4 regions of the Aminipila sp. genome follow, and region 1 is predicted to be linked to each of the others. Evidence: riboswitches for the same ligand, from Rfam matches in the RefSeq annotation. Region 1 holds a riboswitch; each other region holds the start of a gene.
What was found. Region 1 has a riboswitch for cobalamin ahead of RTW14_RS10870 (hypothetical protein). Riboswitches for the same ligand answer to the same signal wherever they lie in the genome.
Positions count from the first base shown of each region.

Region 2: it holds a riboswitch for cobalamin, as region 1 does, so the genes downstream of both, RTW14_RS09340 (immunoglobulin-like domain-containing protein) here and RTW14_RS10870 (hypothetical protein) in region 1, are expected to answer to the same signal.
Region 3: it holds a riboswitch for cobalamin, as region 1 does, so the genes downstream of both, RTW14_RS15190 (diphthine--ammonia ligase) here and RTW14_RS10870 (hypothetical protein) in region 1, are expected to answer to the same signal.
Region 4: it holds a riboswitch for cobalamin, as region 1 does, so the genes downstream of both, RTW14_RS07305 (hypothetical protein) here and RTW14_RS10870 (hypothetical protein) in region 1, are expected to answer to the same signal.

Region 1 covers NZ_DAMBYD010000007.1:45,075-53,059, forward strand. The annotation lists gene RTW14_RS10865 (S-layer homology domain-containing protein) at 1-3,897, opposite strand, end outside; gene RTW14_RS10870 (hypothetical protein) at 3,992-4,834, opposite strand; cobalamin riboswitch at 5,029-5,234, opposite strand; gene RTW14_RS10875 (immunoglobulin-like domain-containing protein) at 5,355-7,985, opposite strand, start outside.
Region 2 covers NZ_DAMBYD010000006.1:33,187-41,171, reverse strand. The annotation lists gene RTW14_RS09350 (cation-translocating P-type ATPase) at 133-2,730, shown strand; gene RTW14_RS09345 (FAD-binding oxidoreductase) at 2,869-4,338, shown strand; cobalamin riboswitch at 4,466-4,666, shown strand; gene RTW14_RS09340 (immunoglobulin-like domain-containing protein) at 4,909-7,985, shown strand, end outside.
Region 3 covers NZ_DAMBYD010000011.1:102,162-110,146, forward strand. The annotation lists gene RTW14_RS15185 (nitrogenase component 1) at 1-925, opposite strand, end outside; gene RTW14_RS15190 (diphthine--ammonia ligase) at 988-1,641, opposite strand; cobalamin riboswitch at 1,811-2,024, opposite strand; gene RTW14_RS15195 (leucine-rich repeat domain-containing protein) at 2,188-2,748, opposite strand; gene RTW14_RS15200 (hypothetical protein) at 3,401-5,329, opposite strand; gene RTW14_RS15205 (HD domain-containing protein) at 5,361-7,400, opposite strand; gene RTW14_RS15210 (hypothetical protein) at 7,421-7,903, opposite strand.
Region 4 covers NZ_DAMBYD010000004.1:267,354-275,338, reverse strand. The annotation lists gene RTW14_RS07310 (InlB B-repeat-containing protein) at 1-2,161, opposite strand, end outside; gene RTW14_RS07305 (hypothetical protein) at 2,272-3,984, opposite strand; cobalamin riboswitch at 4,226-4,439, opposite strand; gene RTW14_RS07300 (class I SAM-dependent methyltransferase) at 4,649-5,314, shown strand; gene RTW14_RS07295 (methyl-accepting chemotaxis protein) at 5,398-7,362, opposite strand; gene RTW14_RS07290 (SPFH domain-containing protein) at 7,571-7,985, opposite strand, start outside.

The DNA.
Region 1 (7,985 bases):
TAGACCTGCTTCATCCAATGCTTTCGTGAAGACATCGTATACTGATACAGATTTTCCTGTAAAAGTCATTTTCTTTGTTGCTATCCATGTCACATATTTTCCATGTTCATCTATTCCATCATGTTTAGCATCACCAATTAATCTGAATTTAACAGCTACTTTTCCTTCTTCTGGAACGGTATCTACCTTCTTAACAGTTATCAAGGCCACACAATACGTTAGAATATTTTTTCCATTAACTGTTTTCTGTGCTGTAATGGTGTATTCGCCTGGATCTGCAATAGAATTGGATGGAATGGTGATACTACCATCTTTGTCAGTTACTGCTCCGTCAATGGTTTTTCCATTGACTTGGATTGTAGCATCCTGAACTCCTAAATGCTTCGTTCCGTCATTTTTTGCCTGTGTACTTAAAATGGTTACCTGTGTACTTTCCCCCTGCTTAACCATGATGGTCTTATCTTTAAACCATGCATGCATCATACCTTCATAATCTGGGTTATAATAAAATTCTACTTTGTCTCCAGCATTTACCAAAGTAGTTGCAGGGTCACAGGTTTTTCCATTTACTTCACATACCCATCCAGCATTGCTCCCCTGTCCTTCATCATTTATTGTAATTTCTGGCTTCAGAATTCCTTTATAACATGAGAACTTCACTTTACTAATACCTGTATTAAAAGCATCTATAATAGCATGTAATGCTGTGTATCCGCCATAATTATACTCAACATATTTTTTTAAGGCAAGATCTTCAGGTTTATCAATAGATATTGTTGTATCCGCTCTCAATATGCTGTTATATCCCATAGATTGAACCATAATCGTGCCAGTCTGTTCCGGTGCTTTTTCTAATTCTGAACTTTTAATTTCCAAAGTTTGATTATCATCTGATTGTGCCTCAAAAGGAATTGTTTTGGACAAATATCCATCCATCATGGCGATAATATTGTATGTTTTCCCCTTTTCTATTTCATAAAGCCCTTTGCTGTTTGGCTTGAGAAATTTATCTCCATCTTTTACTTTTATCTGCATATTATCAGGAATTGAAATATTCAAAAATTTAGGCGGCTCTGCTCTCAGAACTTTAACAGTATATACCTGCGTATCCGTTTCTTCATTTTTCCAAGTTATCTCTCCATTTTTTACCTCACTTGTACCAGCAGTTCTAGTTCTGGTACTTTTTACAGTAATTAAAGTCTCTGGCCCTGTTAATTGAATAGGTCCGCTTGAATCTATTGACTTCTCATCCATCAATATGTCAACTTGACTATTACTGTTTAAGTGTTTATACGGCTTTTTACCCCAATCCTTAATTGACATAAGTTCTTTATCCTGTATTACATTTAATTTTATTTTTTCAGTAGAATATGGTACAGTACAAACATACTCTCTCTTTGTACATAAAAAGTTATACCCAAGCCCAATGTCATCTTTATCTGAGCCAGGAAATAATTTTCCATCTGTGTTTTTATAATCCAATGCATTATCTACCGGAGCTATCTGTAAATCAGCTAAGTAAGCCTTCCTTCCATAGTAATCATTTAGAATACTTTTCATAATGTTAGAAATACACATTCCACGGATTTCATATGTCTGTGTATAGCCATCATTTGGATTCTTAGGTGTAGATACTATCTCTGCATATCCAATATCATCTAGCGTAAATAATTTCTTTATATTTATTATTTCACCATTGTTTATCTCTATTGAAGATTTTGTCGGATTTTTTTCAGTCCAATATGTAGCCTTTATGTCAACACCAGAAGCATTTTTTGCATTGCATATAAAAGACAAATCCATCATTGTTGTGGTTGCTGCCATTGCCTGATTAATTATGATATTATGTCCTATTTGATGTGCAAATTGCTTCTTGCCCTTATCTGTAATCTCCAGTTCAGCATATTCCTGTTTTTTCTGTTCTTCCAGTTGATCATTATCCAGCACATCGAAAGAAATATCCGGCAATGTACATAAATATCCGTTAAAGCTTTCATCTGAGTCTTGCCCCATATAGACCGATACTTTGCTTGCTCTATTAGTCAGACTTTGATGACCTGTAATCTTGTCTCCAATCACCGATGTGTGGATTTTACCATTAGATAAATTTATTTTTCCTTCTTCATCGGTTGTCAGGCGAATCTCGTTGTCTGTTCGCAGTGTATATTGTACATGTTCACTTTCCACCTGATTTCCATCCCAATTATATTGAACCCAATCTTCATTTGGATATCCCGGATTATAAACCGCTCCTAATTTTGGGAAAGGAGATTCCAAACCAGTGAACTTAATGGATATAGGGCTCCCGACTACCACAGGCTTTAGTGGATTATCTGCATTTTGGATGTTTACACCTATCCCACTTGCTTTAATAACGTAATACTCAACAGAATTTCCCGCTGAAATTTCTACTATATTTCTCCCCTTGTACAAATCAACCATATATGAACCGTTTTCATCTGGTTTGTATTCAGTCCATCCACTATCCCAATTTTCAGAGAGAGGTCTTTGAACACGAACAGAAATATGGGAAGCTGCACTAGGTTTAAATGTATATGTTGCATGGTCTTCCTTTTCCTGCCCGTTTTGACTTTCCAAGTAATAAATAGTATCAAATTCGTTTAACATAATACCTGACTCAATATGTTCAGATTGATCCGGATCAACATTCACAATAAAAATACCCATGTTTTCCTGCCAGATAGGATCATAAACAAGCCCCTGCCAGTCCACTGCATCATAAGAAATTTCTATAACGCTGACTCCTTTTTTTATCCCACGAATAATGCCATCATCAGACACCTCTACGGAGTCTCCCTGCTTCACTTTAAAATGAAACTTGGGATCTATATAATAATTACCTGTAATAGAATTGACTGCCTGCCATGATCTGGAGGCAAAGATATCAAAGTGATCTCCAACTTTCATCGTTAAATATTTGCTGTTTGGTCCATTAAGAGCGATATTGGCAGCATAATATTTTTGTGATTCTGTCTTAATCTGTATCTTATTGTCGTCTTGCAATTCCGTTACTTTTAAAGGATTTTCGAGATAATCTTTAACATTAAAATACTCACCTTTTGTAATTTTTCCGGATTGGCTGACCTCATAATGAAGATAAGTTAAGGGTGCATCACAGCTATATATATCATAGCTATCTGTTGTATTTTCAAAACTTACTGTTACTTCTTCCAATGGTCTGTACAGTCTTGTTCTATGATATAAATGCAATTCAGCTCCCGTTGGCACTTCAATTTTTATCTTTGCTTTTTCTCTTATAATAAATCCATCTAACTGTGTATCTGACAAATTTAATCCACCAAACATTTCTGGACTTTTATCAGGATATACATATAAATTTCCGGAACTTCCCCAATATGTTTCTTTATCCTCTGGAATAAATTTATAATTATATTTAACTTGGCTTCCATATGCGGGTAACAAAAATGGCACTCTTTTAACTGTTGGTTTTGATCCATCCGCATAAATTTTCCCTCTACTATACGCGTTACCTTTTTCATCACTAATTGTTACATCAAATTGTTGTTCTGTTTCAATAGGAAGAAGTACTTGCCTCAGTATAATTTCCTGATTATCACTTCCAACTTCAAAGGTTCCTCCACCCTGCTGGGTTGAGTATGTATATTCTCCTGCTGAAAGGCTATAAGAATTAGATAGATAACCTGCTTCATCTGTATTCGTACTATCAAATGAAACAGCATTTCCTTTACTATCTGTTACTTCAACCTCAATTCCAGCGGTTTTAATCGTAATATTTATACCATTGTCACCGGCAAACGACTCCGGTGCTGGTACTAAACTAAATACAATAAGGCATGATAATAAAACTGCTATTATTTTTTTTAGGAACTTGCTTCGAACATTGACATCACACATATCACTTTTTCCTTTTCTTCAAAAACATTAAGACATTGTTACTTTAAAAGTAACAATGTCTTCTTCATGCAAACAATTTTTAGAAATATGAGATTTAAACTAAATCATTTAAATTCTTAGTAAAATAGTTTTGTGCATCATCATAAGTGGTATATTTCCAAACTACTATATCTCCGTCCTGCAATTTAACTGCGTCACTGCTCATAAATGCAGATTCATCTAGTCTCAAATAGTCCTGTGCACCATCGAATCTATAAACCCTATAGTTCCAGCCATAATTACCTGTTGCTGTTGTTGTTTCTGTTCCCACTGTAATGGATGCAACATAATTGCTTCCCCATAGTGAATAATTAATTTCTCCAGTTGCCTTTACAGCAGCTAATGCGTCAAGCGGAGTAGCAAAGTTCTGTGATGAATGATTTACATCAACCATTCCACCTGGATAATTCATATCCTGAATCATAACAGTAACATCTGATGCATTGGCAGTTGCTGTAGAATCTACAATAACTGTAAAGTTTACAGAAGCCTTATTTCCAATCATATTTGTTCTGCTAGCTTCTACACTGCATGACCCAATTGTTGCCGTAGAAGGAACACTGATTACAGCATTACTGCACAGCACATTGCTTACACCAGATATAGTATGTGACTCAGCACCTACTGAATTAACTGTCGCAATACTAGTATTACTTGATTCCCAATTTACAGCTTTAGCCGTATTCTCATCATCAAAACTTGTTGGTGAGTATGAATTATTTGCAGGACAAGCATATAGTGTAACTGTTGATCCTGGGGCTACCTTCACGGTATACAAGCTTGAATCTGTTGTTAAATTCAAATCGTTGTTGCTAGCAAATGACACACTTGCCATAGCAAAAACCATTACCAATGCCAACGCTACGGCAAAGATTCTTTTGTTTAATAGTTTTTTCATTTTGTCCTCCTTTGAATCACGCCTTTCTGATTACCTTATTGTCCTCAGAAAAAATAATAAGTATTTATTTCAAACCTCTTTGAAGTTTAAAATCAAAATAAAAAGACTGTGGTATCTCTACCACAGTCCGTTTCTACTGTTTTTATTTCGCAGTGTTTGCCACACTGCATTAAACGCTTGCCATTTTGCCCTTGACACGTTTTCTTATCCATGCAGGTCTTCTGACTTGTGTATCTATATTCTTCTCAACCTTCCCAAATAAAACATATTCAGTGGTCATTTGTTTTCACAAATTTTGAAAAGAACTCCTCACTTACAGCGGCGGGTCCGTGCCGGACTTTAACCGGCTTCCCTTTTAACTGCCAACTTCCGTTAACAGACATGAATAACTATTAAATTATTTCCTATATCTATAATATAATACTTTTTTCTAGATTTCAAAGGCGTTTTAATGACTTATTTCTACAAATTTCGACAATGTGCAGAATTGCCTAACTCGATTTGAAACCTAATTGTACCATTATAAATAATTCTGCATTAAGACAGAAATCATTTTTGAACACTCTGCTCTTGTTGCATTTTCTTTTGGAGCAAAACTGTCTATAGTTTTCCCATTAATGACTCCTGCTTTCTGCAATTCTGTTACTGCTGATTCGGCATATCCCCCTATTTTGTTTTTGTCAGCAAATTTCACTTCTTTGTTTACTTCGCTGAGTTTCTTTTGTTCAATCTTAGTCATATATCTTGAAAGAATTACAGCCATATCCTGTCTTGTAATACTTTCATTGGGATTAAATGATACCGTACCATCATTGTTTGAATTTCCAGTTACTAACCCCAACTCAGCCGCCCAAGCTGCTGAGTTTGCAAACCAAACATCTTTTTTAACATCTTTAAATTTAGAATCTCCATATTTACTTAAATCAGCCCCTGATAGGTTGGCAAGTATTTGCACAAATTCAGCTCTCGTAACCTTATCATTTGGTGCAAATCCTGTATTATTTACGCCTTTCACCACATCTCTTGCTGCTAAGTATACAATCTGATCCTTTGCCCAATGCTTTGATATATCATCAAAAGAAATGTTTTTATAACCTACAGCATAATTAGAAAAATGATTGGTTGAAAAAGTCAGCGTTTTTGTCTTGGAATCATATTGGCAGTCTTTAATTGTTTCTAGATTTCCGTTGTCGTTTATATAATAAACAACAATGCCATTTACGTTTTCACTCTCTGATGCTGTATACGGTATTGAAACTTGTACATTATCTGCAAAATTAGAGATTTTCTTATCTCCCACAGTTAAATTAAAGTCAAAAATTGGTCTGTCGCCTACTTTCTCTTTAATCTTACTCTTACTTTCTTCTGAAATATTTCCTTCTTTAGCAATATCTACTTTTCTTACGGACAGCTTTACATCCCCATTGATGTTCTTAGACATAAGCTCCAAATTCTGTTTATCAAAAACAATATCCGCAAGAGGTGTCTGCACAGTTAGAATATCAACCTTCTTATTTAGTTCCACCATAGAGTCTTTAGGCAGTTTTGTTTCTACCTCTTTTGCCTTATCATCTGCCTTTACCACTATCTTCACTTCTTTTTTAGCTGTAGCACCTGATTTTTCTGAGGCTTTTACAACAGCCTCTATGACATCACTAATATCCTTTGCCTTTACTTCTGCTGATGCTTTTCCATCTTTATCGGTGGCTGCTTGTACTTCAGTTTTTCCTGTGGCCTTTTCTTTTTCCACAAATTCAGCTATAGCTGACTTACCTCCAGCAGCTTTTACTGCTTCAGGATCTTTTGTCCAATCGTTAGTATAATACCAGACAAGTTTATCTCCATCATTTAATTTACATTCTTTAAGTCCTATAGTGGGAGCTGATCCATTAACCGTGTAAAGCCATCCTGAATTCCGACCATTTGTAAATTCTGCTAAAGTCGTTCCTGATGGATTTGTAATAGATGATACATAGCCGCGTTTTGCTCCAATATAGGTAAATCCTTTTTCATCTAAAACCTTTGTAAATGCATGATATACTGTTGCATCTGATTTAAGATTAACCGTTGTTTGGGGAATCCAAGTCCCTGAATCAGCCTTCAATGTCAATGTTACTTTTATTTCTTTTTCTGACACTGGTTCTGTTGGGCTTACTTCTTTGCCCCCTGTACCATTAGCGTAGGCTTCCGTTTTCGTTACCTTTGAGAAATCGTATATATTGTATGGTTGCCCGCTTTCCATTACCTTTGATGCTGCAATCAATGCTAAAAACCCCTGTTGTGTTGCTAGTTCATTACTTTGATCTGATTCACCAAAGCGGAAACCATCATTTGTAGATAACTTATACGTTAATAAACCATCCATCAGACTCTTACCATTCTTTATAAATCTGCTATCTGTATCAGGATTAATACCAAGCTGTGCCAGTGCGATTATAACAGAAGCGTCACTATTGGCACTTCCATAACTACCATTGCCTCCTTGTTTTTCTGATAAAGTAAGAAGTATCTTATCTATTTCAGGTTTTACATCCTCTCGGTTGTAGTATGGAGCTAATCCTTGCAATACCATTGCTGGGGTATCTACTCCCCAAGTCCAGTCCGGAGTTTTTAGTTGATCAATCAAATATTCTATATATTTGGTCTTTAAGTCGTCAGAGTTATAGCTACCTTGATTTAATGATAAAAGAACATAAGGAGCTATTGTTGAATACCACCCCTGCTTTGCATCTTCCAGCTTAATATTTTTTAATTGACTGACTGCATCTATTTTAGTTTTGTTTACCGTCCATAATGCTGTAGGATCGTATCCAAAAGCACTCAACCCATTGATTGCATTTGCAAACTTATTTGCATTGACAGATGCTTTTTCATCAAGAGTTGTAATATCGTAAATAGTCTTGTTGATAAATGCCTGTTTAGCATCTGGGGATATCTCTTTTGTTATATCTAAAGAAGTATTTTTATAGGCACTTATTCCCACTGCTTGCCACCATGTTGCAGAGGATCCCCACCATTCAGAATTTTTATCTGCATAAACAGATGCAATCTTGTCTTTTATTTCTTTATTTTTGTCAACACCAGCTGTTACCTTTGCAAGGAAACGTTTTTCTGCTGTAGCTCCATTATAGTAAAGTGTCAGGACTATATC
Region 2 (7,985 bases), on a different contig from region 1:
TGGTTCGGTCGTCGTCATTACGGATAATTCCCGGTGGCCGAGATACATGCGTATTTAGTGAGACTCGATTGGACGTTAGTTCAGTCGATTTTTTTATGCCTATAATTCGAAAAAAGTATAAGGAGATGTATCATGAAGAAATACGAGTTGATGTCAGTTGAAGAAGTCCTAAATGATCTTAAAACAGGGAAAGACGGATTGAATCGGCAACAAATAGCCCAAAATAAGGAGCAGTTTGGGGAAAATAAGTTGCCAGAGGAGAAGTCTGTTCCACCAATCATTGTGTTTTTTAGCCAATTTAAAGATTTTCTAGTAATTATCCTTATAGCTGCGGCACTTATATCTGCTGCCATGGGAAAATTTGAGAGTACTATGGTTATCATAGCCGTGTTAATTCTTAATGCAGTGTTGGGGACTGTTCAACACATTAAGGCAGAGCAGTCACTAAAAAGCTTGAAAACGCTTTCATCGCCAAAGGCTAAAGTTATACGTAATGGTGAGAAAATTGAAATTCCATCCGCAGAAGTTGTAGTTGGGGATTTACTGGTTCTGGATGCAGGAGATTATGTATCTGCCGACTGCAGAGTTATTGAAAGTTTCAGCCTGCAAACTAATGAAAGTGCCCTAACAGGTGAATCACTGAGTGTAGAAAAATATACTCAGCCTTTAGATAGTGAGAAGACAGCGCTGGGAGACCAGATTAACCGAGTATTTTCCAGTAGTTACGTTACTTATGGACGTGGCCTGGCGGTGGTGACTTCGGTAGGAAAAGATACTGAAATTGGTAAAATCGCAGGGCTTATTGCTTCTGCAAAGGAAAAAGCTACACCATTGCAACAGAGTTTAGATGCCTTTGGTAAAAAACTGGCTATTTTGATATTAGCCATCACAGTACTGGTTTTTGCACTAAGCCTATATAGACAAAGTCCTGTAATGGATGCATTGATGTTTGCGATTTCTTTGGCTGTTGCAGCTATACCTGAAGCACTGAGTTCTATTGTGACAATTGTTCTTGCGTTAGGAACCAGAAAACTTGCTTCGGAAAATGCGATTATACGCAAACTGCATTCTGTTGAAAGTTTGGGTAGTATTTCTGTTATTTGTTCAGATAAAACAGGAACATTGACACAAAACAAGATGACAGTACAACAAATTTATTTAGATCACACACTGGTGAATGCAAGCGAGGCAAATATTGAAGATCCGTTGACAGATAAACTGATTTTGGCTGGGCTACTGTGTAGTGATGCAGTTACATCGGAAGATAAGAGTATTGGAGATCCCACAGAAATCGCACTTCTTGATTTTGCTGAAAAATATGACAGGGATGAATTGATTGTAAGAAGTCAATTCCCAAGGATTTCTGAGCTGCCTTTTGACAGTGACCGCAAGTTAATGACCACACATCACGAATTGGATGACATACCAGTTGCCTTTACTAAAGGGGCTTTGGATGTTATTTTGCGAAGAGCAACACATATTGAAACGGCGGAAGGAGTTCGTCCGATTCAGGAGGAAGATATTCAAGCATATGAAAAAGTTAATTTTGAATTATCCAATTCAGGATTGAGAGTTCTTGCATTTGCTTGGAAAGAAATGAATGGTGAAAATCTTGAAATGCAAGACGAGTATAACTTAATTTTGCTTGGTATTATTTCAATGATGGATCCACCCCGTGAAGACTCGGCACAGGCTGTTGCAGATTGTATTCAGGCGGGCATCAAACCAGTCATGATTACAGGTGACCATAAAATTACGGCAGCAGCAATTGCTCGTCAAATTGGTATTCTTTCAAAAGATGATCAGGTCATTGAAGGGGCAGATATAGAGGATTTAAGTGATGAAGAGTTAGAAGCACTGGTACCTCATGTTGCAGTATATGCCCGTGTTTCTCCAGAACATAAAATAAGAATTGTTTCTGCATGGCAGGCATTAGGTAATGTTGTTGCCATGACCGGGGATGGGGTAAATGATGCGCCAGCTTTGAAAAAAGCCGATGTAGGTGTGGCTATGGGAATTACCGGAACGGAAGTGTCCAAGGATGCGGCAAGTATGGTATTAACTGATGACCGGTTTGCAACGATTGTAAAGGCAATCAACAATGGCAGAAGTATTTACGGTAATATAAAAAATGCTGTGAAATTTCTTCTATCTGGTAATACAGCGGGTATTATTGCTGTTCTGTATGCTTCTTTATCGGGGTTACCGGCACCATTTGCACCGGTACATCTATTATTTATAAATTTATTAACGGATAGTCTTCCGGCTATAGCAATTGGTGTTGAACCTGCACACGGTGAATTGATGAAAGACAAGCCGCGTGATGTATCAAAACCTATAATGGACCGAAGATTTGCAATTGAAGTTTTACTACAAGGTATTGTGATAGCCATAGTGACCATGACAGCCTATCATATTGGCACCGAAGCAGCTGGACATGAAACTGGGATGACCATGGCTTTTGCAACTCTAAGTTTAGCCCGCTTAGTGCATGGTTTCAACTGCCGCACTGATGCACCGCTAAGCCTTAAAACATTCTTTATGAATAAGTTTAGTTTCATGGCTTTCTTTGCTGGTACACTCCTGTTATCAGCTGTACTGGTACTAGAGCCGTTGCATAAATTATTCGAAGTGGCAGATTTGACAGGGAATCAAATGGCAATTATTGGAATACTAGCATTTGTTCCTCTGGTAGTAGTACAAGCTGTAAAAAGAATTATTAAAAGATAGAGCTGGGTCAAAATAATTGTGTCCGTATGCAGAATTTAGGTGGCGCTGAAATTTAACAGCGGACAATGTGGCTTCATATAATAGAATAAGCTGAATGACTGTGCTTATTTTATTATTTAAAAATTTGGAGGCATATTTATGAATGACTTTTTATATGGTTTGACAGGATGCATTGTTACGCCATTTGAGCCTATATATAGTGAAGCCAGACAAGGCTTTAACAGAGCAATACAGCAATATCCCTTAATTATAGTATATTGTAAGAATAAACGGGATGTATCAAATGCAGTGATTTGGTCGAGGAAACATTGTGTACGGATTCGCATACGTAGTGGAGGTCATAATTACGAAGGATATTCAAATGGAGATTGTACTTTAGTTATTGATATAAGCGAAATGAACCATATGAGGATTGATGAATGTAAAAAAAAGTTATATGTTGAGAGTGGGGTAACCAACAAGCAGGTATATGGATATGTATCCTCAAAGAAATATCCTTTTCCAGGTGGCACCTGCCCATCCGTTGGAGTAAGCGGATATTCTCTGGGTGGAGGCTGGGGACTTTCCTGCCGCTATCTTGGGCTGGGTTGTGATAGCTTGGAGAAAATAGAAATGGTAAATTATGAAGGGGCAATTATTGAAGCAGACCGCATAAATAATTCCGATCTTTTTTGGGCTTGCCGTGGGGCAGGTGGCGGAAACTTTGGTGTCATTGTATCGATGACCTTCAAACTTCCTCCACGAGTTAATAAAGTTACCCTTATCGAAATAGATTATCAAAATGTCACTTCAGAAGAGCAAGAAGAATTTCTTCATATTTGGCAGAAATGGCTTAGAACTGCCGATAATAGAATTACGTTGATTTCCAGAATCTATAACTCTGTCAGTGATGGCTTGGCTATGCTGGTAAGAGGGATATTCTATGGTGAACCGAAAGATGCAAAGCGAATGATGGCTGATTTCCTTGCACTTGAAGGGGCAGAATACAATATTGAGTATGTTACTTTTCTGGAAGCGGTTACCATTATTGGTAGTGTATATCCTTCCTCAGAAAAATTTCAATCCGTAAGCCGTTTTGTTCTAAGATACTTTAATTGTAATGAAATATCAGAAATTGTAGGATTAATCAAAGCGCGCCCTCAAGGGTCTGTATTTGCTGGTATTTCAATGTATGCACTTGGGGGTAGAGTTGCAGAGGTCGGAAGAGATGATACAGCTTTTTTCTATCGCAAGGCACATTTTATCATTTGGCTGGAGTCTATATGGGAAGAACGTAAATATGCAAGTAAAAACAGGAAGTGGATCAGTAATCAATTTCCATATCTTGAAGCAGTCACTACAGGCTCATACGTGAACTTTCCTTATGGAAAGCTTCCAAATTATTTAGAAGAATACTATGGGAATCATGTAAATGAATTAACACAAATAAAAAGAAAATATGATCCGTTAAATGTTTTTACATTTCCACAAGGTATTAAAGCAAGTTGCCATAACCGTTCAAAATCACCTATATCAAACTTATTAATGAAGGATGATGAAGGTATGATAAACCAACCAGATGGTATGAGCCATAGAGGATTCCGATATGTATCAAAGAAGGAAAGATAATATCAAATGGATTTGTAAAAATGGGGTACTGAAACTACTTGTATATTTGCAGTCATAAGCAGTCGCTACGCTGTTGACACTAACCCTATTTAATGGTAACCTATAAGTAGATATAAATTGGAAAATAATTTAATAAATCATTTTATGTTCTGTTTTAATTTGTTTAACTTATAAATTAGGATGGCTAAGAGGGAAGCAGGTGAGAGACCTGCGCGGTCCCGCCGCTGTAAACGAGGAATTTTTCTAAAATACCACTGAGAGAATCTTGGGAAGGTTAGAAAAGTGATGATACGTGAGCCAGAAGACCTGCATAAAATGAATAAAGTAGTATTCCGCGGGAAATCGGCTATACTGATTTAATATGTACATATTTAGATGTGATACATGGTTTTTTTATTTGCAGCAAAAACGGACTGTAGTATTTTTTTACTACAGTTTTTTTGTGCTCAAAATATAGTTGTGTGGCTGGTGCTTTACTTTTTCGGGAGAATACGGGTTTTATCTAATCTAAAAAATATAACGCATTATGCGATGATATAGATAAGAATAATAGAAGGAGAAGAGGAAGCAATGTTTTTTGAAATGAATAAAGTAAAAAAAGCGCTAGTGATTATATTAACCATTGCCATAATTTTTACAGGTTTTTGTATACCAGAAGCCGGTAACATAAATGTGTATGCAGATGAAGTCACAACGGGCAGCTCTGGTAACACTAGTGAACCTTCAGCAGGTGACGGGAGTAATGAAAACCCTTATGTCATAAAGACTGCCGATGAGCTGGCATGGTTTGCAGAGGAGGCCAATAAAAATCTGAAACTATGTGCCGTTCTGGGTGCTGATATTAATATGGGTGGGGAAAGCCGCCCTTGGACACCAATTGGTACAGGCGTTGATAGTCAAAAGCCCTATACTGGAGCCTTTGATGGGAAGGGTCACACTGTTAGCGGCATCTATATCAATTATGAAGGAAAATACCTTGGCTTTTTTGGAAACCTGGGTTCTGGAGGTATTGTAAAAAATCTCACAGTAAAAGGGAAAATTACCACCAATGCTGACAGAGCTACATACAGCGGAGGAGTTGTTGGATGTGCCAATGGTGGCAGTCAGATTGTGAATTGTGCCAATTATGCTGCTGTGAGTGCAAAGGACGGAACAACTGTAGGCGGGCTTGTAGGCGGCACAGAGGGTAATGCCAATAACAAGGTTAAGATATTAGGCTCTCTCAATGTAGGATCTGTGTCAGGAAAAATGATGGCAGGTGGTATCATTGGAAACGCTAAATTTGCTGATGTCAGTTACTGTTATAATAGTGGAAATATTAGTGCTTCAGGTTCTCATGTGGGAGGACTTTTAGGTTACATAGCTAAAATCTATCCTTCCAGCTTGCATAATAGTTACAATGTTGGAAGTGTTAAAGGAAGCAGTAATGTGGGTGCACTGGCTGGATATCCAGATGGTATCTCTACTAAAGTTAGTGATTGCTACTGGTTGGAGGGTTCAGCAGAAAAAGGCTTTGGAGGTACAGCTTCAATTTCAGGTACTAATGAAGTTAAGACTGCTGCAGACATGAAAACGGCAGACTTTGTTATGTTGATTAATGGGGCAAATTCTCCACAGGAATCTAAGTTCATAGCGGTTGAAGGAGAATATCCTGTTCATCAGTGGCAGCAGCCAGCCATGAGTGACGAGGATGCAGTGGCAGCAGCAGTGGACGCTTTGACTATGGATACTTCAAATCCAGTAAAGATTAATCTCACCCTTCCATCCACTGGAATCAATGGTACAGCCATTTCATGGAAGTCAGGAAATGAAGCAATTATTTCCCATGATGGTGTTATTAATCCTCCTGATGCAGATACAAAAGTTACTCTGACGGCTACCGTATCTAAGAATGGAATAGAGAAAATAAAAGATTTTGTTTTTACAGTAGCAGCCGGAAGTGACAGCCAGGATAAAGAAACTGTAGATAAAGCTATTCAGATTTTATCTAATAACATGATTCCAAAGAATGGTACAGATACAAATTTTATTACTTTTATAAATAGTACTTTGGAAAAGAAGAACATTACAGGGGTTAATGTAAAACTAATAAATCCGGGTACACCTGCAAGAGCGGATGTGGGAAGTATAGGGGCAAATGGAGAACTTACATATTTTTATCAGGACCCGTCAACACTGGGTTACAGTACAGCCTTCGTTTTTATTAATGACATTAAGCTGACTCTCTCTAAAGGGAATGTCAGTAAAGAGATTACAGTAAAAGCACGACTGGATTGGGATGAAGGTCAAGTGAAAGATTGGCTGAATAAAGCGGTGCTGTATACAATTGATTGGGAAAGTATAAAGCAGAATAATTCAGATCAACAAGCTGTTACGGATTCATTAAGCTTACCCGTGCGTAAACGTGATACAAAAAACAATTTGCTTGCAAATCTCACGTGGAGCAGCAGTGATACCGGTGTAGTACAAATTGCCAAAGGAGAGCTTGGTAGTGACAATCCGATTGTGGCAACAGTCAAGCATCAGGCAGAGGATAGGGAAGTTGTTCTTACGGTTTCTGCTGAGAGTACAAAAGCACTAGGCATCACTGGCACAAAAACCATTATACTGAAAGTGAAGGGGGATGGTAAATCTCTATCTGAACAGGGAAAAATGCAGGCAATGCTGGATAAACATTATACTGAAGGGTGCCTGACTCTGGTTTCTACAGGCAAAAAAATCATAGGTCCGGTCAGTAGTGATGTGATGATACTAAAGCATTCTAGAGACTGGTTTGATGCCGAATCGGGACTGGAGTTTGATTCAAAGATTACAGATCCTAACTCTGAGAGCAGTACACGGCGAAATTATGATTTTACTGCTACCATTTCCGATTCAAAATATGCTGATTCAGGATATCCTAGAATCAATGTATACCGCCCGCTGCCAGGCCAAAGCCCAGCAACGGTCAACGTAACAGTAAGTATGACTAAAGTCAGTGACAAAAGTATCAGCGCCAGTAAAAAACTTACTTTCCAGATTGCCCCATGGGAGCAGAAGGAACTGGACAAAGCCATTGCGGATGCAACAGAACTGATGGGTAAGGCAAAAGACGATTATGCCACAGCCCTATTGAATGGTACGAAGAATACGGCAGATAATATAACCGAAAATCTTGCTCCATTCCGTAATGTTACATTAAAGGATGGCAAGCCAGTATTCAGTAACAATATTAGTACTTCTGCAATTGGTCTGATTGCCGATGAATACCCGGGGTACGATCCAATGATGGTGTACAGCGGAGGATATCGTACCTTTAAATCCAGTCAGGAAAATACGATTTCCAATGAAATGCTTCAGCTGATTGGGAAGGTACCAGAAGACAAGCAGATAACCATAACTGCATGGCTTACACACTCAGAGCTTGGGAAATATTGGGCAAAATATGGAGCTGCAAAAAATGCCGCTTCAGAAGATCAAGAAGCCTACAAAGCTTTCAAGGATTTTTATAAAAATGAGGTAAGTGCTACTTATACGGTAAAAGGTACAGGCGGGGAACCAGATCCTTACGGTACCAGTGCGGATATCAATTTTGCTTTTTCTTATGATGGAAATTTTGAGGTGCAGCCAGTTCCAATGAAAGTAGAGGCAGGTTATGCAGCCAAGTT
Region 3 (7,985 bases), on a different contig from region 1:
TTATACGCTGTTGTTTTAGGGGTTCTTCCATTTCCTCTGAATTACATTTACTGAACTGGTTTCTGTCGTCCCCTTTTACAGTCTGGTAAATAACGGATTCCAGTTCATCATCTGTAAGCGGGTTTGCTTTATACATTGGAACACCCTCTATTATATTTCTGCTTAAAGACTTAAAGATTTCATCAATCTTCTTTTCTTCATGATTAATATCCGCCCCTTCATTTACAACCATTTTACGAGAAATAAGTTCTGCAACCGTAATATTTTCTCTTTCCGCCTCTGCAAAGACATTGCTTCTTGGAATTTTAGCACAAATTGGCAGGCCAACTGCTGCTGCAAAGGCATGAACTTTTCTGTCTTCATCTTCAATATTACGGGAGTTGTATAACAGTCCCGCAACTCTGGGCTTTCCACTGTCATAATTCTTTATGCCCCTTAGGATATTATTGGCTGCATACATAGCCATATATTCCCCTGAGGTCACTAAAAATATAGTGTCTGCATACTCTCTTCTAATGGGGACAGCAAACCCCCCGCATACGACATCACCCAAAACATCGTACAGAACTATTTCATAGTCCTTCTTTACCTGAAACTGCTCCAAAAGTTCAAATGATGTAATAATTCCTCTTCCTGCACATCCAACTCCCGGCTCAGGTCCTCCTGCTTCCACGCATCCTATAGAACCATATCCCTCAAACAATATGTCTTCTCTTTTATAATCTAACGCTCCTGTTATTTTGATATAGTCTAAAATGGTTGTTATCCTTCTCCCATTTAGCAAAAGTCTGGTTGAATCATGCTTTGGATCACACCCAATTTGTAATACTCTCTTGCCTGAGTCAGCAAGTGCCGCTGATATATTTGCACTGAGAGTAGATTTCCCTATACCACCCTTTCCATAAATTGCTATTTCAGTTTTCATTGTTACCTCCATACTTGCTAAAGACTTATTGGTTTTGGGTTTTGGGTTTTGCTATAAGCAATCTATAAAATATCTATTCTTACATATCTGCCGTCAAAAATCGGAACACCTGGATTAAATTCAACAGGTTTCCTAAAAAGTGGTCCATCACATACAAACGTATGGTATTCTCCGTTCTCACCGCATGCATCCACACCCTCAGACTTTAGCTTTAAAACCAGTTCTCTAGTCAACTGTTTTCCTATGTATTTTGCATCCATTTTTTCTGTATCTACAACGGTGATGTACGTTATAAATCCACTGTCTATAAAGTCATAAACCACCTGTTCTCTTGATTTCTTCCAAAGAGGAAGCAGTGGCTTCAAATCTGCATTTTTACATCGATCTGTGTTCCATGCTAGATGATCTTCTATATCTATATCTCCAAATACACAGATTTCTGCACCTTTAGCTCTTTCCTCTTTTAACACTCTTTCAAAGTTCATTTCATAATCTTTCCCTGACGTTATTATTAACCTTATGGGAATTTGTAATGAATCCGAAAGCCTGTCTATCATATTTTGGCCAATGCCATGAAACCACGTTCTATCCTTGTCCTCATTATATGTCATAATTAAACTTTGAGGTTCAAACCCCATGTCAATTGCTTTATATATAGCTAACGTGCTGTCTTTGCCACTACTATATGCCGCCGTAAATTTTGTATTTTTTTTCAATTCCACTCGCCTCCATTATGATAAATTTTCGTTATAAAGCTCCAAACAATCCTGCTCGTTAACACACAAAAACTGTAACATTACTGTTACAGCCGTTTTTCTGCAATTATTAATTTTTGTGAACACTGTGGATACACCATCCTGTTCAAGTCTTCTGAATGACCCGTCGAAAACTTTAGAAATTTATGCAGGTCTTCTGGCTCATGGGTCATCATTCCCTTCAACCTTCCCAAGCTAATAGCTCAGTGGTTTGTCATTTATGAGGATTAAAGCCTCACAAATACAATCTGATGGAACTCTTCATATACAGCGGCGGGGACCGCGCAGGACTTTTACCTGCTTCCCTCTTAGTCTGCCATATAATAAAAATAACCAACTTTTATCCAGGACAGAACATAAATTTACTATTTAATTGTAATCTTTATGCTATCATTTTCCCCATTAACTGTCAATATAAACTGTCTATAGGTAAAAAGTGTATATACTATAAACTATGTAGTCGAAAACGCAATTTGCCCATTTACAGTTGGACGAGAAACTGGTTATTTACTGGTTATAAATCAACTCTGCACTTCCATAGGGCATAGACTTTTCAAAATACAAGGCAATCTTTGAATCTTTGGATACGTGAATCTTTGTATCCCATAATCCTTCTTCCGTTTCCATAATTTGCTCCCCGATTAGCTCTAAAGAATCCGGAAACCAAATTTCATCTATATAACTGTCCCCAAAAGCCCACTCTCCAATTTCCTTCACCCCTTCTTTTATGATAATGGTATCAGCCACAGTAAAAGCAAATGCTCCCTGGTCTATTTTCTCAACAGTACCTGGTACAATCACTTTTTTTAAATTGACACCATGGTCAAAATCCCATGATAGCGCAGATTCATATATTTCAGTAACACCTTCAGGAATCGTAATTTCAGTTTCATTCCCTACGTAAGCATAGAGAATGCTGTCTTTGATACAGAAACCATTCTCATCTTCAAAAGTGCGATAATACTGTTCTGTAGCATTTAAAGTTTGGGGAGTTGATTGGACGTCCCGTGCAAACAGAAGGATTACTAAAATTGCTAAGACTGCTATAAGCAAAGACCTTTTAATCATGCGATATATTCCCCCAAAGTGAAAGATTTGGACTACACAGGCAAAAGGTCAGGGACAAAGCCACTAAGACCGCTGTAGAGCCACAAATAATAAATAAAACCGTAGTACAATAAGATAATTTTATCAGCTTTAATAAAAATTTTCTATAATTAAGTCAAAATATATATTAAAAATCAATTATGCTCCAGTTGTTGTACACTTGTTGTCAAACCAAAATTTTAGCTCCCAATTCCAAAAACTAAAAAACCCTGAATCCGTTAGAATTCAGGGATGTTATCATGGTTGCGGAGTCAGGACTTGAACCTGAGGCCTCCGGGTTATGAGCCAATTGCTTGTACTTTTCACTTAATAGCATACCAGCGCACTTTTGCTCACTTTTCAACGTTTCCGCCGCTTTTCGTTTCCTTTTGATGCATTTTAATACTATCAAAACCGTAGCTTATTTGTCAATAGAATCCATAAAATAAGCTACCAAATAAGCCACGTTTATTGATGTAATAGTCGATATGTTGCTGGACCCTTATCGCCTTTCCTTCTTACACTGCAATCTCATAAGCCCGTTTATTTATTTCCATCATAAACATTTTACTAATCGTTTTATTTATATGCTTTGCAATAATTACAAATATTGTTTAATTGCTAATTGTCTGTTCTAAAATGAGATAATATTGTACACTTGCTTTAAAATCTTGAATATTAAAATCTTAGTTTTCCTCTCCATTTCTACTTTTATTTCATCACTTATTAATTCTCTGCCACTATCTTGTTTTAATCTAATTATTTTATCCAAATATTTTTGAACATCTTCATCAAAATCTATTAATTGTTTATTACCATCTCCTCTATTAATATTAAATTCACAATCCTTCCATAATTTTTCAATATACTTATTTTGGTTTTTCATCAAGCACTCTTTAACTGCTTTTTCATTATCTTGATCAAGATTAGAAAAATATATTGTCAAATCATCTATGGTTTTTTTATCAATAGGCAGCAGTAGATATAAATCTTGCTTTATGTACTTGAATTTGGATTGGGAATAAAATAGCTCATTCCCCATATCAATCATAGGCACACTTAGCTCTTCAAACTCTTTTATTGCAGGCATACAAAAATAATCAAACTTGTACATAGTAAAGAAATCCATACTATTTGAACTCAGTCCATCGTGTTCGTATTTGACTATGTCATGTAGAAAATAGTCAAATATCAATTCATCTTTACATTGTATAGTAATGTTTTTCTGATTTGTACATTTCATATTAATTAGTAGTTTCGAATTTTCTCTTTCAGTAGATCTAATAATGTCCAGATTTGTAATGGGACATAATGATATAACTTTATGCTGGTCCTCCAACCCCCATATATAATTCAAATTCAGGTAAATGTTATCATTATCAAAATACTCAAAAGCATAAATAATATTTTCCACTTCATCATCATGATATAAATGTCCAAACTCGAAAGTTTCATTAAATTTTGCAATATCCGAATAACTATAGTCCGTAGATTTAATGTAGTAATTCCCTATAGCTGACATAATCGTTCTATATTTTTTATCATTTAAAATATCATTATGCCCGTAGAACAGATGGTATAGATAGATTTGTTCTACGGGAATGTCAGCAAATATTTGATGATATCTATTTGCACCAATTGTTAGATTCTTTAAATCAGAATAAATTTTATGGCTTTCCCAAATTGCTCCTCCTGCCTCATATCCAAATGATGAAAATGCCTTAAGCAACTCTCTTCCTTTATTCTCTTCAACTTTATCAGATTGATTAAGACTAAAAATATCTATAATTAAATTTTGAATTTTTTCGCTTCCCTGCTCTTCCATTAAATATGATTCTTGCTTCTTTAAAATCAGAAATCCAATTGCCTTTACAAAAATTTCTAACGCAAGTTCTTTAAAATCCTTTTCTTCAAATATAATATTTAATTTTCTATATAAAAGGTCTTTGGTTTCGTCATCAATTAGTCCTTCCTTTAAATACTCACTAAATTTACTCCATATTATTTTTATTTCGGGATCTAATTTCTCCCTTAATTCATTATATTTTGCAACACTATTATTTTTTTCCATCGATTTTAATATTATCAAGTATAATCCTTCAAATGCCGCAGAAATCATTCTTTTTAATATTTCAGGGAACTCTCTTTTAGCTCTTTCAGTAACCTCATCACGATTAATTTTCAAATATTCTGAGGTGTTATCAAAAGAAAAGTCAATACAAACTGCGGTTCCTCGCAAAATATTCTGCATAAGTAAGTTCCTTAATTCTTCTGAATGAATAACTATGCCTTGGTACGAACAAAACATTGCTTTTTCCCTATCAATTTCTTCAGATAATAGCATATCGAGATTATGGCCGTTGATGTAATCAAATACTTCTATCTCCATACAATATTGTTTTTGTCTTTTAAAATAGACATTAACTATATATTTATCAAGTAACTCTATTGAAACTCCTACTTCTTTCCCACCCCATAATAATATATCTTTTGGTACACCATTCAAATTTGATGTTTTTGGTTTCTCATTTACTCTACCAAAATAGTAATCATAGTTTTGCATTAGGTTAATCCTTTCCAATGTACATATCCTTTTAATACAATTTGATATTCAGTTTAAACAATTTACCATTGTAAGTCCCATTTAGATAGCTGTTTATTATTCTTCCATAATAATTTGACTCATTGCATTCATAATCTATATATTTAGGATTTTTATCAATCTTTTCAGGATCAACGAAAATAAAAGTTTTTGTCCCAGTTGGAAGTAAACCAAAATCATTTTGTAGCTCATTATATTCTACCCAGCCTTTATGACTACTTGAGTGAACAACAATCTCATTTATTCCCTTATTCTCTAGCATAGATTTTGTAACAAAAATCACTTTTTCAGAAACCATAAAAGCTGAATGAATACCAATCCCAAAACTTCCTGTTGGTTTAAGGATTTGAACTATACCTTCAGTAGCCTTGTCTATCTCTTGACAATCGGTATGCGTACCGGGTATTAATATCCTTTTATTAAGTACTTCTTCTGAAATTCCAATTCCGAAATCTTCAAAAATTACAACTACTTTATTTGAACAACTTTCCATTTTCTCTTTAATAATTTTCTTTTTTACGTCCTCGTTTAAATTTGAATTAAATATATTGGAATCCATTTTTGATAAAATGGTTCTAATTTTAATAATTTGTAAATCTATGTCACCATCATCTTTTTCTAGAATTTTATCTAGTTTTACTTCCTCTAAATTATTAAAATTAATATTATGGAAATCAAACACATACACATTTATTGGTAATTTGGAAATTTTACAATTATGCTCTCCATTTAAAATTTCCTTTGTTAAACTTAGCTGATAGTCTTGTTTTGTCAAATTTAAACTATCTTCAACCTTTTTTTCTTGACAGATTTCTAACCAAAGTTTGATTTTTGAAGCATCAATACAATTCTGTAAGTACTCACGCAAAAAAGCTAGCGAATCGTTGTAAATACTATATCCTGTGATTAATTCAAATGCCTTTTTGTCATCAATTCGCATATTTATGTTAACTCGACAATATTGTTTTGTGCTACCTTGCTTCACAATTCTAATATCAACGTGTGGAGCTCTAATATTCCAGTTTTCAGGAATAAATTTGTAAATATTATCTCTAAAATTTGTAATTTCAAGTTGAATCCAGTCGCACCATTCTCTCATGCTACGTACAACCTCTTCTTTAGAGCTTTGCGCTTCTATATAAATTTCCGTAGGAGAAATTAGAAATTTTTTAACCGAGTGATGCTTTTCGTAGTGTATGAGACTATCAGAGCTAAGAGGATAATAATCTTTCACAAGCATTTCATTATATCTATTTGAATCCAAGTCAAGAAGATCTCCTATACGAAGTAAAAATGCTAAAAATCTAGGATGTATTTCTTCGTTAAATATTCCTCCATCCCTTATCAGTAGTTCATCAATTTCAGAAATACTTCTTTGATGCATCCACACTATCTCTGAAAGAAGCACTTCAATTCTATCCGGGAAAATGTTATTTGGATTTATGTTTATCTCATCTCTCTTGAATCTATCAATTATGATAGACGAGCTACGTGCTCCATGGCTTGATCTATTAAATTGGGCCACTAACCGATAAATACTAATCGCACATTTTATTGTCCAAGAATTATCATCTTTATTTGATTTTATAATAGCTATTTTCTGTTCCTCTAAATTAGTTTTTTCAGCTAAAATCTCTTGCGTTACATTTTTTACATCTTGCTCAAATTCCTCACTTTTTTTGGCTTTCTGTAAAAATGAATTAAACTCGTTACTAACGATAAGGTTCATTACTTCATTATAATCCAACGCCATTGAATAATCATGTAAGTACGCTGATAATAAAATAAGATAAATATCTGTGGCCGAAAGGCACTCTATTCCTTTGTCTCCAAGCAACCTTTCTATTGAAATAATAATTCTCTCCGAATGACTTTGGTCATGCTTGCTATACTGAAAATAAAACCATTCAACGTGTTTTAGTTTCTCACAGATCAAGTTTTTATTATAGCAATAAATCTCCCAAAGCCTTTTATATCTCTCATTTTCTTTTCCTAAACTTTCTAATTTCTTTTCTAAGGTTAATTCATACATTTCTTTATCTCCAAAATTTATTATAGTTCTATTTTTGTAACAATAACCGGTACCGCTTTAATTCCTACGCATTTGGCTATAGTCAACCTATGCTTTCCATTTCCACCTATAAAATATTCACCTTCATATTCTATTACTTCTGGTAACCCATAAAGTTCATCGCAATATTTTATGGAATACAAAAATTTTTCAAATTCTTCTTTGTTTTTATATAAATCAAAATTTATTTGTTTATGTAAACCTAGTAAACATTCTAACCAATTACTTTTCCCTATTGAATCCGTTCTATACCAACCTACCAACTTATCTAAGTCAATTATCTTAAGGAATGGTTTTAAGTTTTCACCTTTATATTCATGAGGTATATTGCACTGCTTGCAATGCGTATTAATAAGTTCTTGCTTTCTATCATCGTCAACACAAATGCTTGACAGTTTTTCCTCTAATGATGTATTAGGACTAATGCTTTTAAATTGCTTAACCATTTCATGTAATTCTTTCATTGTCACTCCTACATATATCTATCTGGTATAAATCTTATATCCCTCAATTTCAATGTATCTAGTTTGTAGGCCACTACTACTT
Region 4 (7,985 bases), on a different contig from region 1:
TATTAATCTTTAAGACAGCTTTGCATACCACAGGATGTTCATTATCCGCAAAAACAGGATATTCCTTGGCTTGACCCCAGATATCGGAATGACTTCCGTCTGCCTGTGTATTTAAAAGATAAGCCACCTCTCCGTTAGAAAAAGAAATCTCATCTTTGCCTATAGCATATTTTGTATCCACGGGATTTGCAATACAAGTATCTAAAAAATAGCAATGTATAACAGTGGTGTTATTATCTGTAACAATCCCACCTTTTGAATTCATTGAATCTATTTTCCCCCAATTATAGCATGATGTAACAATACTACTAGCGGATTTTCCTGCAATTCCTCCTGCATACTGTTTACTTGCACTAATGCTTCCTATATTATAATTATTACTGATGTTTGGACAATTGCTTAACTCTCCTACTACTCCTCCTGCATATTTAACTGCCTCTATCATTCCTATGTTTTTGCACTGCAATATTTCTGTTTGTTGAGCATAGGCAACAATTCCTCCCGCCCTAAAATTTGAAGCAGAAATATTTCCTTCGTTACTGCAATCCTTTATACTGCTATTTTGTAACTCACCACCAAAGCCACCTATTTTTGTTTTTCCATTTATCTCCTTAAGGTTTCGGCAAGATTTAATTTGTACAGCTTGCCCTTGACCAATTACTCCACCTATATATTGACCGTTTGTTACTTCTATTTCCCCATTATTCTGACAATCTGTAATGAAAATAATTTTATCTTCAGAAGCTTCTGCTATACCAATCACTCCACCAACATATTGACCGTTTATTTCTATTTCTCCATTGTTCTGACAGTTGGTAATGGAAACATTTTTCCCTTGCAAAGTTTGCCCTCTGCCTAAAATACCGCCAACCCACCAGCCTTTAATTTTTACCTTTCCATTATTTTGACAACCTGTAAGAGTAACATCCTTAGCTTGACCTAAAATTCCTCCTGAAGGGTAATTTTGAAAGTTTTCATTTGACCATCCTCCATCAATCTTTCCGGCATTTTTGCAATTTAAAAAGCTTCCTTCTTCAGCAGAACCAGCAATCCCCCCTGTTCCTCCCTTATGAATTAAATTTTTCTTTGCCTCTGAGGCAGAGGTAATGTTACCGTCATTACTGCAATCCGTAAAATTACTCTTTTCTACATAACCTACAAGACCTCCAGTATGAGTTTCATTTTTTTGAGCATCTGTAATTGAATTTAAAGTCATGATACTTACTGCATTACTGCAATTTGAAAATTTGCTCTCTTCTGCACAGCCTGCAAGGCCTCCTGCATATAAGTTTTTTTCTGATGTATTTCCCTCTATACTACCTTTTTCAGTCTTTACATTTTGAATAGTTGCCTTTTTGATATATCCAAAAAGCCCGATATATTCCAAGCTTGAAGTTTCGATTTTTAAGTTAGTTATTTTCTTGTCGCCCCCATCAAACACTCCGCCAAAAGGGTTTGCCGCCGTGCCTATAGGTATCCATTCTTCATTTTGCAAATTAATTTCTTTGGTCACGCTTATGCTTTTTCCTTCAAAGCTAGTTCCACTGTTGACCAATTCCCCCAATTTTTTTAATCCCTCTGTATCTTCAATAAAATATTCTTTTGATTTTGAGTTTGCATCATAATTCTTTATATTGACCGGTCCGCCTAATACCTCCTCAAGAACTTCCATAATTGGCTCAACAACTTTATCCTCAAGCAGTTCATTCAAGGTATCCTTTGATTCGGTTGGTTCAGTCTCAGTATTTATACTGCTGTCTGTTGTATTTTTATCTTCCCCAACAGCACTCCCTGTTGTTACTGTTGTATCAATACTGCTACTTGTTGTGTCTGTATTTTCTTTTAAACCCTCCTCAGCAGTAGATTCTTCTTTTTTCTCACTGTCAACTTTGCTCTCATTATTTTTGGTAATACTCCCATCCTTAGTGTCTGTTTCGGAGTTTGTACCTTCATTTATACCTTCTTTTTCACTTTTACTTTCATTAATCTCTATAGAAGGATTCGTCTCTTTTTCTTCATTTAATTGAATTTTTTCCGTCTCACCTGCCTGCACTGTGATATCGCTTTCTGCATAGCTCCATACTGCCGGCATCACTTGTCCCAAAAGCAAAGCCATACACAGCACTAAACTCAAAAGAAAGTTTCTCTTTCTATGCTTCATTGTTTTTACCATCCTCTACTTAAAATAAGGATGTGTCCGTCACCTTAGGCGGGGGGGCACATCCTTCTCTGATTTTGTACAGTTGCTCAGATTATCCTATCTATCAATCCTTATTGTACAACATAGAAATGATCATAATCATTTCCAAAAGTCAGCACACCTCCGCTGGAAGCCATACCCTGCAATGCATAGGTATCTCCCGGTGTCTGCCATACTTTTGTTCCATTGCTTCCATTGAAACAATAGCCTGCTCCAGTCCCAGAATTTGTATTAAAATACAGGTAATCTACTCCACCGTTTGTATATACCAATACAGAACTTTGTACTGGTCCTGGTGTTGCTACGGTAGAAACTTCATGGTTTCCTGTTTTGGCTACCTTCTGAACACCTCCAGCACTAAATCCACTGTAGTATCCTACATAGATATTATCTCCTACTACCGTTGGGGTAGAAGTAGAAGTTCCTGCTAGCTGAGCTTTCCAGTCTAAGGTTGGTGTTCCTGCTCCAGGAGTAAAGCTCCATAAATAACCACCCTGGCTGGTAAAGTAAAGATGTCCGTCTACCAAAGAAATGGTGCTGCGCACATTCCCTGATTCTACTCCACCTATAGTGGATAAATTAATAACGCTTCCTTCTGAATTATTATCAAAATTATTACCTACTGGACGAGCATATAGATAGCCTTTATCTCCACCAAAGTAAACATACGATCCATCTACAACAGCACCAGCCCAATAAAAACCACCGTTACCTGGATTAAATTCTTTTAACTCTTCATTATCCATGTCATACTGATAATATGTTCCTGCATTTCCTGACCATGTTCCAAAATACAGATAAGCCCCATTCTTTACTATAGGAGTATTGATCTGTGCATTGTTTGGCACGGCTAAAGACCATTCTGTAGTAGGTTCTCCGTCAATATTTGTTACTTTTGTAATAGAACTGTTCTGTTCATACAACTGGCAATATTCAATCTCCACTGTATTGCTGTCATTTCCTGAAATTTCATAGGTAAATTCCAGCGTATTATTTATCCCAGTATTTACAGCGGATTCTGCCGTAGATTGGAAATTATCATTCAGATAGTAATGTCCATCGATTAGGCTAGAAGCGTTTAATGTCTTACTTCCTACTATAGTACCGTTAAGCTTAGCAGTAATAATCATATTTACATTGCTTCCGTTGATTTTTACTCCAGTGGCAGAACGATGAGTCTCACCACTAGTTAAATTAGTATTTGTCTGAGTCAAAGTAACAGTTTGGTTACCTGAAACAACAACCTTACCATTTTCCAAATTTGTTCCTGCAGAAGATACAGACCAATCTGTGATTGCTCCTCCAGTCAATGTCAGCTCATCGTTATTTGCTTTCTGATTAAATCCGGATGCCCCCACATAGATGCATCGGTTTTCAGTATCCAGGTAAGGAGAAGATAGTTGGAATCCTGAACTTTGGGTAATCTGCTTTTCCCATACTACCTGTGGAGTAGATGCCGTACAGTCAATTTTAGCTAGTCTGCCGCCCCCCTTATCATTTGCAACTTTATATCCGTCATAAAGTATATAAGCAAAGGTATTTCCATTTCTGGTTTCCATAACAGCTGCTGAATCCACACCATCCCAACCGGATCCATTTTTCGGCAGATCAATACGTGTGACATTTGGACTTCCGTTGGTTGGTGCTGCATTGATAATCCCGTTGTGAATATCATTTCCCTGATAGGTTGGCCAGTCTGCAGCATAGGCAGTCAGCCCCATGCTCATGACCATAGCTATAATCATAAGCACCGCTAATGGTTTTCTTAACTTTAATTTCATCATTTCTTTTGGTCCTCCTTTAATTTAAGATGATAAGATAAATATCCATACAGCAAAATTGCCGTACTTCTTTTTTTTATGACAATCACCCCCTTTGCTTTATATAAACAAAATTTGCTTTCTAATTAAACACAAAAAAAGACCGTGGCGAAATATGCCACAGTCCGTTTTCACTGTTTTTCTTTAATGTATTCTAAAAAATGTTTTTAAAAATACTATCCCCTGGTCATTTACCTCGTAACCGGTTTTGAATCTCATCCATGCAGGTCTTCTGACTTACGTATCTACATTCTTGTCCTCCTTCCCAAAAGTTTTATTTGCTTCCAGTGGTCGTTTTTCATCTTGCAAATGAATGGTCAAGAACTCCTCGTTTACAGCGGCGGGTCCGTGCCGGACTTTCACCGGCTTCCCTCTTAGCTGTCGGCTTCCGCCGGCAGACATAGATTTTTATTTAATTTTTACTTTATTGCTTTTGTCGAATTTTGTATTATAATGTCGAAACTTCATAAATATATACAAATTGGAAATATTTATGTTATTTTCAACTATCATATCACTTTAATTCTCATATTTCAACATTTTTCTTAAAATAAAAAAATATACAATTAGTCTAAAATTTTACTACAATTTAATGTACAATATAGATGTATGGATGGGGGTGATTTCTATGAAGGATATAGAGAATAAAATTAAAGATGCATATAAAGAATCTAAACATATTTATGACGATGTTTTGACTGCAAATAGTTTCTGGTCAAAAGCCTATAATAAATTGGCTTGGGGTATGAAAGATGAGGATTACGTACCAACACTGCTTTCTTTTATTCCAAATGACTTCAATGGTAAAATGCTTGATGTACCAGTAGGAACAGCAGTATTTACTTCAAGTAAATATAAAACGATTAAAAACGCTGATATTACTGCATTAGACTATTCTACCGATATGCTCTCGCAGGCAGAAAAACGTTTCAAAGACTTGAAAATCAACAATATTAAATGTGTACAAGGGGATGTGTCCAATCTGCCTTTTGAAACAGGTAGTTTTGATTTGGTTCTTTCCATGAATGGATTTCATGCATTTCCTAACAAGGAAACTGCATTTAAAGAAACTGCAAGAGTTCTTAAAAAAGACGGTATATTTTGTGGTTGTTTTTACATTAGCGGAGAACGTAAAACAACAGATTTTATAGTAACTAAAGTCCTAATGCCCAAAGGATGGTTTACACCACCATTTTATACTAAAGATGAAGTACCCAAAATACTTGATAAATTATACACAAAAATGGAGATTTATATTATGAAATCTATCGTGTATTTTAGATGTATCAAATAAAGGTATACAATAAAAGGAGGAAACGATTTCCTCCTTTTAATATTGATTAACACTGTATTCGATTTATAAATACAAGTGCAATCCTATCTTAAATTAAATTTATCTACCAGACTCTTCAACATCTGTGCCTGTGCATTTAATTCTTCACTGGTTGCCGCACTTTCCTCCGCTGTTGCAGAATTAGTTTGAACTACAAATGAGATTTGATCAACACCCTGGGTTACCTGGCTTATTGCATCAGCCTGTTCAACAGATGCCGCAGTTATTTTCTGTAATTGCTCTGTTACGCCACTAGACTTTTCCACAATTACTTCTAGTGATTTAGCTGTAGCATCCGCAATTCCCGTACCATATTTAACTGCGGAAACAGCACTTTCAATTAAAGTTGTTGTATTCTTAGCTGCCTCTGCCGACTTTTGTGCTAAATTACGTACTTCATCTGCAACAACAGCAAATCCTTTTCCAGCTTGTCCGGCACGAGCAGCTTCTACGGCTGCATTTAGTGCCAATATATTTGTTTGGAAAGCAATATCTTCTATGGTATTTATAATTTTACCGATTTCCCCAGAGGTTTCTGATATTTCAGTCATAGCCTGGGTCATCTTCAGCATGTGCTGATTACCATTTTGAACTTCCTCGCTTGTTTCATTTGAAAGCTGATTTGCAACTTTTGAAATGTCTGCATTAGTAGTTACCTTATCAGAAATCTCCATTATAGTTGCTGACAACTCCTCAATGCTGCTTGCTTGCTCCATAGTTCCCTGTGAAAGAGCCTGTGCTCCAGATGACATTTGATCTGCACCTACAGAAACTTGTTCTGCCGCCTGATTAATCTGTTCTAAAGTCTCATTTAAATCATCTGACACCTTTTCTAATGACTGCTGTAGTTCTGCAAAATCCCCAGGGTATGTTATCATTGCTTTCATAGTCAAATCACCATTTGCAATTCCTGTAAGCTGTCTGGCTAAATCTACAATTATATCATTTAAATCCTTAACGATTTTTCCCGTTGCTTCTGCCAGTATACCTGTTTCATCCTTAGTTGTTATCTCAGGTACCTCTGTTTTAAGGTCTCCCTCAGCCAATTGTTTTAATCGATCTACGCAAATTTTAATTGGATTTGAAATCTTATTTGCTACCTTAATAGCAATAATTGCGGCTATTACCATAGACACCACCAATAAAATGCCAGTAGCTATTAGGGATCGCATCGTTGCTGACATAAAGTCTTTTAGTGGAGCTGAAATGCCTATGGTCCATCCTTCCCTGCTTTCTACTGGCTCATAAGCAAGAATTCTTTTATCTCCATTAATTTTATATGTATCAAAACCACCTTTTCCTGATTTCATCTTCGCATGTAAATCCGCCTGTTCTTTAAGGCTGGAATCCGTCTTTGCCATTTTTTCTATGTTTTCATTATTTTTAATGGTATCTAAATCAACGTCAGCTATTGTATCACCTTCTGCATCTATCATATATGCCTCTGAATGTTTACTAATATTAATTGATGCCATTATATCATTCAAGAATGTTTCTTTTGGAATAAAATAAACAACCCCTACTACTTTGGTCCCTGGGATTCCAGATTCCCAAAGGGGTGCCGCTATAACTATAGTAAGCTCTCCAGTTGTTTTACTTATAAGCGGTGTGGAAATAAATGCTTTACCATCCATACCCATTTGAAAGTATTCTCTATCACTATAATCTTTGCCATCAAAGATACTTTTTCCAGTTGCATCTAAAATATTTCCTCTTTGAAATCCATAAGTTTTAGCCTTTTGATCTATTAAATTTTCCTTGTCCGTAATTGGGGTTTCTGAATTTGCAAGCCTGGCAACACTTCCTGCCTCAATAGCTATATTCTGATACGAAACCAATTCTTTTGAAACACGATCTGATGCCAGTTTAGAGGATTCTAGCATAACCTGTTCCAGTAAACTAACTGTACTATTATAATTCAATAAAATAGAAGTTCCTCCTACTATAACCAGAGAAACTGAAACTAATAGTATAATTGCTGTAAGTATTTTCGATTTGATAGTATTCATGTCGGCTACCTCCACCATGCTAAAAACTAATTAATATTAGTCTACAATACCATAATGTGGGGATTCCTACAACATTTTTCGACATTATATTCTATATTATTTTAATATTTGATAAATAGGTTTTACTTATACAAAAATCTAGCTGCGCTCCTCCTATAAAAAAAACGGTATAGCCATATAGCTATACCGTAGTTCTTATATTTCCTAATTACCCATTAATTCTAGGCTGTGCGCTCTTCTTATCCTCTTTAATCAACTCTGAAAAAGAAGTTGCAAGACCAGCTATTCCCTGAATGTCTGAAGGAATAATAATTTTCGTTGCTTTTCCGTCTGCTGCTGCTACAAAAGCTTCTAAGCTCTTTATAGCAAGAACTTCCTTAGTTGGAGCGGAGTCAACAATCATTTTGATACCATCCGCTGTAGCCTTCTGCACCATAAGAATTGATTCTGATTCAGCTTCAGCTGCACGGATAACTGACTGCTTCTGAGCTTCTGCTTCAAGAATTACCGCTTCTTTATGACCTTCCGCAATAAGGATAGCTGAGTTCTTTTCACCCTCTGCACGAATAATAGCTTCTCTTCTTTCTCTTTCTGCTCTCATCTGCTTTTCCATGGCAACCTGA